3 regions of the Stenotrophomonas sp. YJH_SMC_21 genome follow, and region 2 is predicted to be linked to each of the others. Evidence: predicted binding sites of a transcription regulator. Region 2 holds the regulator's gene; each other region holds the start of a gene.

Region 1 (3,272 bases), on a different contig from region 2:
ACGATCTCGCCCATCGTGGTGCCGGCCTGACGAACCAGCGCCGATCCATCGGCGACCTTGCCGACCGAATCCTCGATCAGGCCCTTGATCTCCTTGGCCGCACCGGCCGAGCGCTGCGCCAGCGTGCGCACCTCACTGGCCACCACCGCAAAGCCCCTGCCCTGCTCGCCGGCACGAGCAGCTTCCACCGCCGCGTTCAAGGCCAGGATGTTGGTCTGGAACGCGATGCCGTCGATGACGCTGATGATCTCGGCGATCTTCTTCGACGAGGCTTCGATGGCCGACATGGTGGTGACCACCTGGCCGACCACCTCGCCGCCCTGTGAGGCGACGCCATGCGCACCGATGGCAAGCTGGTTGGCCTGGCGTGCGTGCTCGGCGTTCTGTTTCACGGTGGAGGTCAGTTCCTCCATCGACGCAGCCGTCTCTTCCAGGTTCGCCGCCTGCTGCTCGGTGCGCCGCGACAGATCGTTGTTGCCCGAAGCGATCTCGCCTGCCGCCAGGTTGATGCTGGACGCGCTGGACTGGATACGGCCGACAATCTGCTTGAGCTGATCGACGGTGGCGTTGCAGTCATCACGCATGCGGGCGAACACGCCGTGGAAGTCGCCCTGCATGCGTACAGTGAGGTCACCGCGCGAGATCGCCTGCAGCAGGGTCGACACCTGCACCAGGTTCTCGTCGGTGGTCTGCATCAGGCGATTGAGCCCGGCCACCATGTCGCGGAAATCATAGGCGAAGCGATCTTCATCGCCGCGCAGGCTGAAGTCGCCGGCGGCTGCGGCCGTCGCCAGGCGGCGGATCTCACCGTTGATCGCCGACAGGCTGGCCTTGGTTTCGTCCATGGCCTGGGTGATTGCGGCCTTCTCGCCCGGCAACGGATCCATGTCCACTGACAGATCACCGCGGGCGTAATGCTTCATTACTTCGATCAGCCGGTTCTGCACCTGCACATGCGAGCCGACCAGCGCATTGGTCTCGTGCACCATGCGCCCGTAGTCGCCAGGAAAAGCACTCTCGTCCATGCGATAGCTGAGGCTGCCCGCGTCGTGCTGGCGGGCCAGCTCGCCCTGCGCCGCCATCACCGACTGCAACTGCGCCTGCATGCGCTGCATCGACCTGAGCAGCTGCGTCACCTCATCGTTGCCGGACGCGTCGATGCTGTTGTCCAGCCGCCCGTTGGCGATGCCGTCGGCCAGCTTCACCGCACCTTCCAGCGGGCGGGTCAGGCTGCGGGTGATGGCCCACGCGGCCAGCGAGCCCAGTAGCAGGCTCAACGCGCCGAACACGATCGACAACGTGCCGGTCCAGGATTCGGTTGAACGGTATTCCTCGCGACTGCGCTCGGTCAGTGTCTCCTGATGCCGCAGCAGGGTCGAGATCGCCTCATTCCATGCGGTGGCCAAGCCGTGCTCGGCGAGCAGTTCCTTGGCCGCGCCGTTGAAATCACCGGCCTTCATGCGCTCGTGCAGATGCTGGGTGGAGGCGTCGGTGGCCTTGCGTGCCGCGTCGATTTTCGCCACCAGGGCATCACCAGTGGCGTCGCGTGGAATCTTGATGTACTTGGCCCAGATACCGTCGTAGGTCTGCGACAGCTCCTGCGCCTTCTGATAATCCTTGTCGAAATCCTCACCGCGCTTGATCACCATCAGCCGGCGATGCATCAGCACCGCGTTGTTGGTATCCAGCATGTCGTTCAACAGCCGCATCTTCACCATGTTGACGTCCACCACTTTCTCGAACTGGGCGGACTTCAGGTGGTTTCCGTACAGCACGAGGCCAACGATGGCCACGATGAACAGCAGCAGCAAACCGAACCCGGCACCCAGCCGGGATCCCACTCGAAGGTTGCGTAAGGCGAGCATCTCAATTCCCTTGATCATGGCCGTATGATCGATGGCGGCGCAGGCAGGGGAAACTTTATGGGTCGATATTATTATATCGATCTAAAACTCTGGAACTGTGCAGACAGGTGTGAAATCAGAAAACCCACGAACGCGTTATATCCATAAGGCATATCGCCATGTGTACCGAGAATGGGATCAGGCCCGGGCCTGCCGCCCCGGCATCCAGCATTACGGAGCAGCAGGCCCCGGGAAGACCAGATCCTTCCCGAGCCTTGCCGCATAGATGCTCTCGAACTGGAAGGAGAGCACAAACCGGAACTCGCACGCCGCAGCGTAACGATTGATGAAGCGGCAGATTTCCTCCCAGGCACTTTCAAACCCGCTCGCGCGGAAATGAAACGAGCCGAGCAGGCCGACCTGCCACTTGGCTTCAATCCCTTCCGCAACGACAGCTTCCGGCGGGTCGACGATGCTGAATCCGAAGCCGGTGTTGGATGCTGGAAGATATCCACGCAGGCCGTCGGCACCGTCGGAGTACGGCCTGGATCGAGTCCAGAGCGCGCAGCACGAAACCCAGATCGGCACCGGCTTCGACTCAAGCAAGCTTCATCAAAGCTCGGTGTCGTTACAAGCCCTGACCCATTCGTCAGGATCATCGGGCGCCACCGACATGAATCGGACTACTACGTCCACTGTTCACGGCCATCTGCGCCGATCCAAACCAGACCCGCCGGAGCATCGGTCAAGAACCAGAGGCCGAATCCATCGATATCATCTTCACCAGGATTTTCGGGCCAAGCGTTTGAGATTAGCGTCAGCTGCTCCCTCCAGTCGCCTTGCAAGAACACCCCGTCCGTTGCAAGCCTCACTTTCCCTTCCCTCAACAAACGACCCATCAACTCGAAGAACGCGTCTTTTCTTTCGGAGATCCCAACACCTCCCATTTCCATCGTCATGTGCTGCCAGACGGCACCCATTGATAACCCAAACGAAGAAGTCACCACTGCACAATGAATCCCGTCTTTCATTTGAACTTCACCTCTACTCGCTTTCCATTATTTATGGATTTATCCTGCACATCAATTGTCCAACTAGCACCAGTCTTCTGCGCGCTCGTTGAAAAATCTCTAAGAGTTATCTTTGCACCAGAGCTCGTGGTTGCCGTATAAAGAAGACCCTTTCCAGGTACGACCTTCGCGACAGGCATGCGATCAGTTCCAGTCAGCTGTCTGAAATACAGCATGACATCGGATGTGCTTGCACCAATATAAACCGGAGCACCCGTACTGACTTGAGCATCGGCCTTCAAGACCTTTGAACCAAGATTAAGCTGAAAATCCTTAGGATCCAATGACTTGCTATTGTATTGGTGTGCGAGGTCATCAATTCGCTTTTGCGAGTACGCCTGAAGAACGGATTCAGGTT
Region 2 (3,272 bases):
ACCACCGACACCACCCGCATCGGCGCCCGCGAGCAGCTGTACGGCTACGGCCGCCAGCTCGGCATCGCGGTGCACGAGGCCAACAGCGGCACCGACCTGGACCAGCTGCTGGAACGCCTGAAGGACTACAAGCTGGTGCTGATCGACACCGCCGGCCTGGGCCCGCGCGACCGCGCGCTGGCCGCGCAGCTGCAGTGGCTGCGCGCCGCCCGCCAGGTACGCACCCTGCTGGTGCTGCCGGCCAACACCAGCTTCGGCGACATGGACGAGGTGGTCCGCCGCTTCGGCGCCGCCAACCTGCAGGGCCTGGTGTTGAGCAAGCTGGACGAGACCGGCCGCTTCGGCAACGCCCTGTCAGTGGCCGTGGACCACGCCCTGCCGATCACCTGGGTGACCGATGGCCAGGATGTTCCGGAGGACCTGCACCGGGCCAGTGCGGCCAATCTCGTACTTCGCCTTGAAGATTTGCGCCGCGCGGCCGATATGCCCTGCAACCCGGAGTTGAACCATGCCGTCGCGTGAGTACGCCAAGCTGACCAAGACCTTCCCGCTGTCGGCCACCCGCAGCGAGCCGCTCGGCCCTGTGCGCACCATTGCCGTCACTGGCGGCAAGGGCGGCGTGGGCAAGACGAATGTGTCCGCCAACCTGGCGGTGGCACTGGCCGGCATGGGCAAGCGCACGCTGCTGCTGGACGCCGACCTGGGCCTGGCCAACATCGACGTGATCCTGGGGCTGAACCCGACCTTCACGCTGGCCGACCTGGTCGCCGGCCGCTGCTCGCTGGACGACGTCATCGTCGAAGGCCCGAACGGCGTGCTGGTGGTGCCGGCCGCGTCCGGCCGCCGGCACATGGCCGAGCTGGCCCCGGCAGAGCACGTCGGCCTGGTCAACGTGTTCTCCGAGCTGGAACGCGAACTGGACATCATGGTGGTGGACACCGCCGCAGGCATCACCGACGGCGTGCTGACCTTCTGCCAGGCCGCGCAGGACACCGTGGTGGTGGTCTGTGACGAGCCGGCCTCGATCACCGACGCCTACGCGCTGATCAAGGTGCTGTCGCGCGAACGCGGCGTGGACCGCATCCAGGTAGTGGCCAACATGGTGCGCGACCCCAACGAGGGCCGCGTGCTGTACGAAAAGCTGACCCGCGTCTGCGAGAAATTCCTCGCCGATGTCTCGCTGAACTACCTGGGCTGCGTGCCGCAGGACGACTGGCTGCGCCTGTCGGTGCAGCGCCAGCAGCCGGTGGTGAAGGCCTACCCGTCCAGCCCGGCCGCGCTGGCGATCACCGAGATCGCGCGTCGCACCGCACGCTGGCAGGCGCCGACCGAACCGCGTGGCGGCGTCGAGTTCTTCCTCGAGCGCATCCTCAAGCAGCGCGGGGTGGCCGCATGAAAGGCGCAGCCCAGTACAGGGAAGTCCAGCGCTCGGCGGCCAACGAGGTCATCGCCCAGCATTCGGACCTGGTGCGGCGCATCGCCCACCACCTGGCCGCGCGGTTGCCGGCCAGCGTTGAAGTGGACGACCTGATCCAGGCCGGCATGATGGGCCTGATAGAAGCGTCGCGCAGCTATGACGCCGACCAGGGCGCCTCGTTCGAGACCTATGCCTCGATCCGCATCCGCGGTTCGATGATCGACGAGATCCGCCGTGGCGACTGGGTGCCGCGCTCCGTGCACCGCCGTGCACGCGATGCCGCCGCCACCATTCGCCGCCTGGAACAGAGCAGCGGCCGCGCCGCCAGCGCCACCGAAGTGGCCGCCGCGATGGAGATGCCGCTGCCCGAATACCTGCGGTTGATGGAAGACGCCGCACGTGGCCAGGTGCTGAGCCTGGAGTCGCGCATCGAGGACCAGGGCGAGCTGGACACCGTCGCCCAGGGCGGCCCGACCCCGCAGCAGGTGCTGGAGCGTGGTGAGTTCGGCCGCGAGCTGGGCAAGGCCATCGGCCACCTGCCCGAGCGCGAACAGCTGGTGCTCTCGCTCTACTACGAGCAGGAACTGAACCTGAAGGAGATCGGCGCGGTGCTCGGCGTGAGCGAGTCGCGCGTCTGCCAGATCCACGGCCAGGCGGTGCTGCGCCTGCGTGGCCGGCTCAAGATTTTCGAGGCGGCGGACGCCGGCCTGGAAGAATGAACATGCCCGAGGCGGCTGCCCCCGGCCGCCCGGAATGAACAACAAAGGAACTCTGCTTTGAACAAGAACATGCGCATCCTGATCGTCGATGACTTCTCGACCATGCGTCGGATCGTCAAGAACCTGCTGGGCGATCTGGGCTTCACCAATACCGCCGAAGCCGAGGACGGGCATGCCGCGCTGTCGCTGCTGCAGAGCCAGCCGTTCGATTTCGTGGTCACCGACTGGAACATGCCGGTGATGACCGGCATCGAGCTGCTGAAGGCGATCCGTGCCGATGCCAAGCTGAAGACCCTGCCAGTGCTGATGGTCACCGCCGAAGCCAAGCGCGAACAGATCATCGAAGCCGCCCAGAACGGCGTGAACGGCTACATCATCAAGCCGTTCACTGCGCAGACGCTGGAAGAGAAGCTCGGCAAGATCTTCGAACGCCTGGCGGCCAGCGCCTGATGGATACCACGGTCGACAAGAGCGCCCTCGCCCTGCGCCTGCAGGAAGCCCTGGACGCACTCGAGTCCGGTGACGAGGCCGCCTGGCGGCAGCGCATCGACGGACTGGTCGCGCTGCGAACGCAGCCGATGATGAGCGGCCTCTCGCGGCTGGCCCGCGAGCTGGGGCAGGCACTGGGTGAGCTGCCGACCGTGCCCAGCGAGGCCGGTGAGCTGGACGACGCCTGCGCACGCCTGGACCACGTGGTGGCCATGACCGAACAGGCCACGCACCGTACCCTGGACCTGGCCGAGGAATGCCGCAGCCTGACCGAACAGCTGCGTGCTGAAGGCCTGCAGCCGGGCCAGGACGCGCAGCTCGAGCGCATCCGCCACAACCTGACCGAGATCGCCCTGACCCAGAGCTACCAGGACCTGACCGGGCAGATCATCCGTCGCGTGGTCGGCATCGTCCGCCGCGTGCACGAGGGCTTCGGCGCACTCGGCCTGCCGCCGGAACAGCATCGCACCGACCCGGAACTGGCCGGGCCGGCACTGAAGGGACTGGACCGCCACGCGGTCTCGCAGAACGACGCCGACGACCTGTTGTCGGATCTGGGGCTGTAAGCATGAGCGCGGTATCCGACGACATCACTGCCGATTTCATCATCGAGGCACAGGAAATCCTGGATCGCCTGGGCGAACAGC
Region 3 (3,272 bases), on a different contig from region 2:
CCGCACATATGTTCGATGATCCTGTGCTGCTGCCCGATGGCTATCAGATCAGCGTTCCGGACCGGCAACCGATCAAACTGCGGACCGGTGTCAACTGCGAACGGACCGGTGTCGCGCCCGACGCGGCAGGCGGCGACGATCCACTCTCCATCGCACGTCAACTGCTGGCTCCGCCGAAGTCGTCAAGATGAACGCACAGTTGCGCGGTCGTCCTATCGCAGATGTTCCGTTGCATGCCTAGAATCGAAGCATCCCGGTAGTTCCCGGGCGCTTCGAGTGAATGGACTCAATGAAGATTCTGTTGACCGGCAGTTCCGGGCGGATCGGGCGCGCGATCTTCGGCGCGCTGGCGGCTGCCCATGAAGTGGTGGGTCTGGACCGCAGTCCGTTTGCCACCACGCGCATCATTGCCGATGTCACCGATCATCAAGCCGTCGTGCGCGCGGTGCAGGGCGTCGACGCGGTCATCCATACCGCGGCCCTGCATGCGCCACACGTCGGCCTGGTACCGGACGCGGTGTTCCAGCAGATCAACGTGGACGCGACTGCGCACCTGCTGCAGGCGGCGCGCGAGGCAGGCGCACGACGGTTCGTGTTGACCAGTACCACCGCGCTGTACGGCCACGCGGTGGTGGCAGGGGGATGCCGCTGGATCGATGAGGATACCGAGCCGCTGCCGCGAACGATCTACCACCGCAGCAAGCTGCAGGCCGAGGCCCTGGCTGAAGCTGCCGCCGCACCGGACTTCGGGGTGCGCGTGCTGCGGATGGGGCGCTGCTTCCCGGAACCGCCGGAACGGATGGCGATGTTCCGGTTGCATCGTGGGATCGACGCCCGTGACGTGGCCAGTGCCCATGCCGCGCTGCTGCTGGATGAGGGGCCGGCCTTCGCCCGCTACATCGCCTGCGCCGCGACCCCGTTCCGGCGCGAGGATTGCCTGGAACTGGCCACCCAGCCGCGCAATGTACTGGCCCGGCGCGTACCGCAGCTGCTGGCCGAGTTCGAGCGCCGCGGCTGGCCGTTGCCGCTGAGCGTCGACCGCGTCTACGACAGCGCCCGCATCCGCAGGGAGCTGGGGTGGCAGCCGCGTTTCGGGCCGGACGCCGTGCTGCAGCAGTACGCCGCAGGCAGCATCGAGGTGTTGCCACGCGCGGAGTGGATCAAGGATCGGGTGGCCGAATAGGGGACGCGGGGACGGATCCCTCCCCGTCCCTGAGTGGATTCAGGAATGTGTAGGCCGGTCGCCTCAACCTCGTTGGCAGGCGGCCGCTAACCCGGTGCGCTTCCTGCGCCGGGCGGGTCCCGGCGGCCGGTGGCCTGCGCGACGGATCGCGCGCCTGCGCGGTGCCCTCCCGGCGCCGGTCGTCCTGAACTGCCTTGCGGACCCCTCCATGCCTTCTTCCCGTTCCGCCGCTGCCCGCCGCCCGGGCAGCATCGCCCACAAGCTGATGCTGGGCACCGCCGTCATCGCGCTGCTGTGCTTCGGCCTGACGGCGTTCCTGATCTATCGCCAGGCCAGTGCCAGCCTGATCGATGCCTCGCGCCAGACCATGACCAGCGAGGCCAATGCCGAAGCGCGCCAGGTCGCCGCCGACCTGGGCACGGCGTTCGCCAGCAACGATGCCATGGTCGAAGCCGTGCTCGCCCAGCGTGCGCGGGGCGACGTGCCCGATCGCGCCAGCCTGGCTGCCGTGCTGGGCGAGCAGCTGCGCACCCACCCGGAGTGGCTCGGCAAGAGCACCATGTGGGAGGCCGATGCCTTCGATGGCAAGGATGCCGAGTTCGCCAATACCGCGATGCACGATGCCAGCGGCCGCTACATGAGCTACTGGGCCTGGCATGACGGCAAGCCGCAGCAGTCGACCATGACCGACTACACCGAAGCCGCCGACGGCTCGGCCGACTGGTATGTGGTACCCAGCCGCGACAAGCTGCCCAAGGTCAGCGAGCCCTATGCCTACGACATCGCCGGCCAGCAGGTGCTGATGAGCACGTTGAGCTCGCCGATCGTCGAAAACGGTACCTTCCTCGGCGTGTTCACCGTCGACTTCTCGCTGGCGGCGCTGCAGAAGCACCTGGCGACGCTGACGCCGATGGGCGCAGGCCGCGTCGAGCTGCTTTCGCCCAACGGCGTGGTGCTGGCCTCGGCGAATGCCGCCGAGATCGGCAAGCCGCGCACCGACGCATTGACCCGCAGCATGCTGGCCGACATCGCCGCCGACCGCCGGTTCGAAGCCTTCACGCCCGATGCAGCCGGCAACGTGCGCGTCTACGTGCCGCTACGCGTGGGCAATGCCCCGCAGCGCTTCGCGCTGGGCGTGGTGATGCCGCACGCGGTGATCGTGGCCGAGGCGCGCCAGCTGCTGTGGTTGACGCTGCTGGTGGGCGTGGTGGCCGCGCTGACGCTGAGTGCCGGTGTCTATGTGCTGCTGCGCCGCCTGGCGATCCGCCCGTTGGCCGAAGCGGTGCGGGTGGCGGGTGACGTCGCCGCCGGCAAGCTCGACAGCACCTTGCCTGCGCGCAGCAACGATGAAGTGGGCCGCCTGCTGGACGCGATGCAGGGCATGCGCGGGCAGCTGCAGGCGGTGATGGCGGCGCAGGCGGAAATGGCGCGCCGCCACGATGCTGGCGAGCTGAGCTACCGCATGGACGCCACTGCCTTCCCCGGCGAGTACGGCCGCATGGTGGCCGACAGCAACCAGCTGGTGGCTTCCAGCAATGCGGTCACCCAGCGTCTGGTCGAGGTGATGCAGCGTTACGCGGTGGGTGACCTCAGCGTGGACATGGAAGCGCTGCCGGGCGAGAAGGCGGTGTTCACCGCAGCGATGGCCACCACCAAGAGCAACCTGGCCGCGATCAACGAGCAGATCCAGCAGCTGGCCGCCGCCGCGGCGGCCGGCGACTTCGCTGTACGCGGTGATGCCCAGCGCTTCGACCACGATTTCCGCCGCATGGTGGAGACCCTCAACATCATGATGCAGGTCAGCGATCACAACCTGGCTGAGCTTTCGACGCTGCTTCGCGCGATTGCCGCCGGCGACCTCAGCGCACGCATGCGCGGTGATTTCCATGGCGTGTTCGCGGTGATGCGCGACGATGCCAACAGCACCGTGCAGCAGTTGACCCAGATCGTCGGCCAGATCCAGCAGTCGGCCGCCAGCATCCGCCTGGCGGCGGGTGAGATCGCTGCGGGCAACAGCGATCTCTCGCGTCGTACCGAGCAGCAGGCCGCCAACCTGGAAGAAACCGCCGCCTCGATGGAGGAGCTGACC

The links. Region 2 encodes FliA, which starts transcription of late flagellar genes. Its sites were predicted from a motif close to TAAAGTTTNNCNNNCNNNGGCCGATAA; they were not measured.
Region 1: AC5P67_RS19910 (methyl-accepting chemotaxis protein) is a predicted target of FliA. The motif match lies at 1,897-1,923, and genes of this name have one in related genera.
Region 3: AC5P67_RS01415 (methyl-accepting chemotaxis protein) is a predicted target of FliA. The motif match lies at 1,247-1,273, and genes of this name have one in related genera.

What each region holds. Positions count from the first base shown of each region.
Region 1 is NZ_JCAFSU010000025.1:31,897-35,168, forward strand. Features, by position in the region: gene AC5P67_RS19910 (methyl-accepting chemotaxis protein) at 1-1,865, opposite strand, end outside; gene AC5P67_RS19915 (hypothetical protein) at 2,076-2,450, opposite strand; gene AC5P67_RS19920 (DUF596 domain-containing protein) at 2,531-2,875, opposite strand; gene AC5P67_RS19925 (hypothetical protein) at 2,872-3,272, opposite strand, start outside; partial or broken gene AC5P67_RS19930 (hypothetical protein) at 3,266-3,272, opposite strand, start outside.
Region 2 is NZ_JCAFSU010000024.1:10,561-13,832, reverse strand. Features, by position in the region: gene flhF (flagellar biosynthesis GTPase FlhF) at 1-522, shown strand, start outside; gene AC5P67_RS19605 (MinD/ParA family ATP-binding protein) at 509-1,396, shown strand; gene AC5P67_RS19600 (RNA polymerase sigma factor FliA) at 1,393-2,136, shown strand; gene cheY (chemotaxis response regulator CheY) at 2,194-2,586, shown strand; gene AC5P67_RS19590 (protein phosphatase CheZ) at 2,586-3,191, shown strand; gene AC5P67_RS19585 (chemotaxis protein CheA) at 3,194-3,272, shown strand, end outside.
Region 3 is NZ_JCAFSU010000001.1:320,559-323,830, reverse strand. Features, by position in the region: partial or broken gene AC5P67_RS01425 (S41 family peptidase) at 1-191, shown strand, start outside; gene AC5P67_RS01420 (NAD-dependent epimerase/dehydratase family protein) at 290-1,183, shown strand; gene AC5P67_RS01415 (methyl-accepting chemotaxis protein) at 1,392-3,272, shown strand, end outside.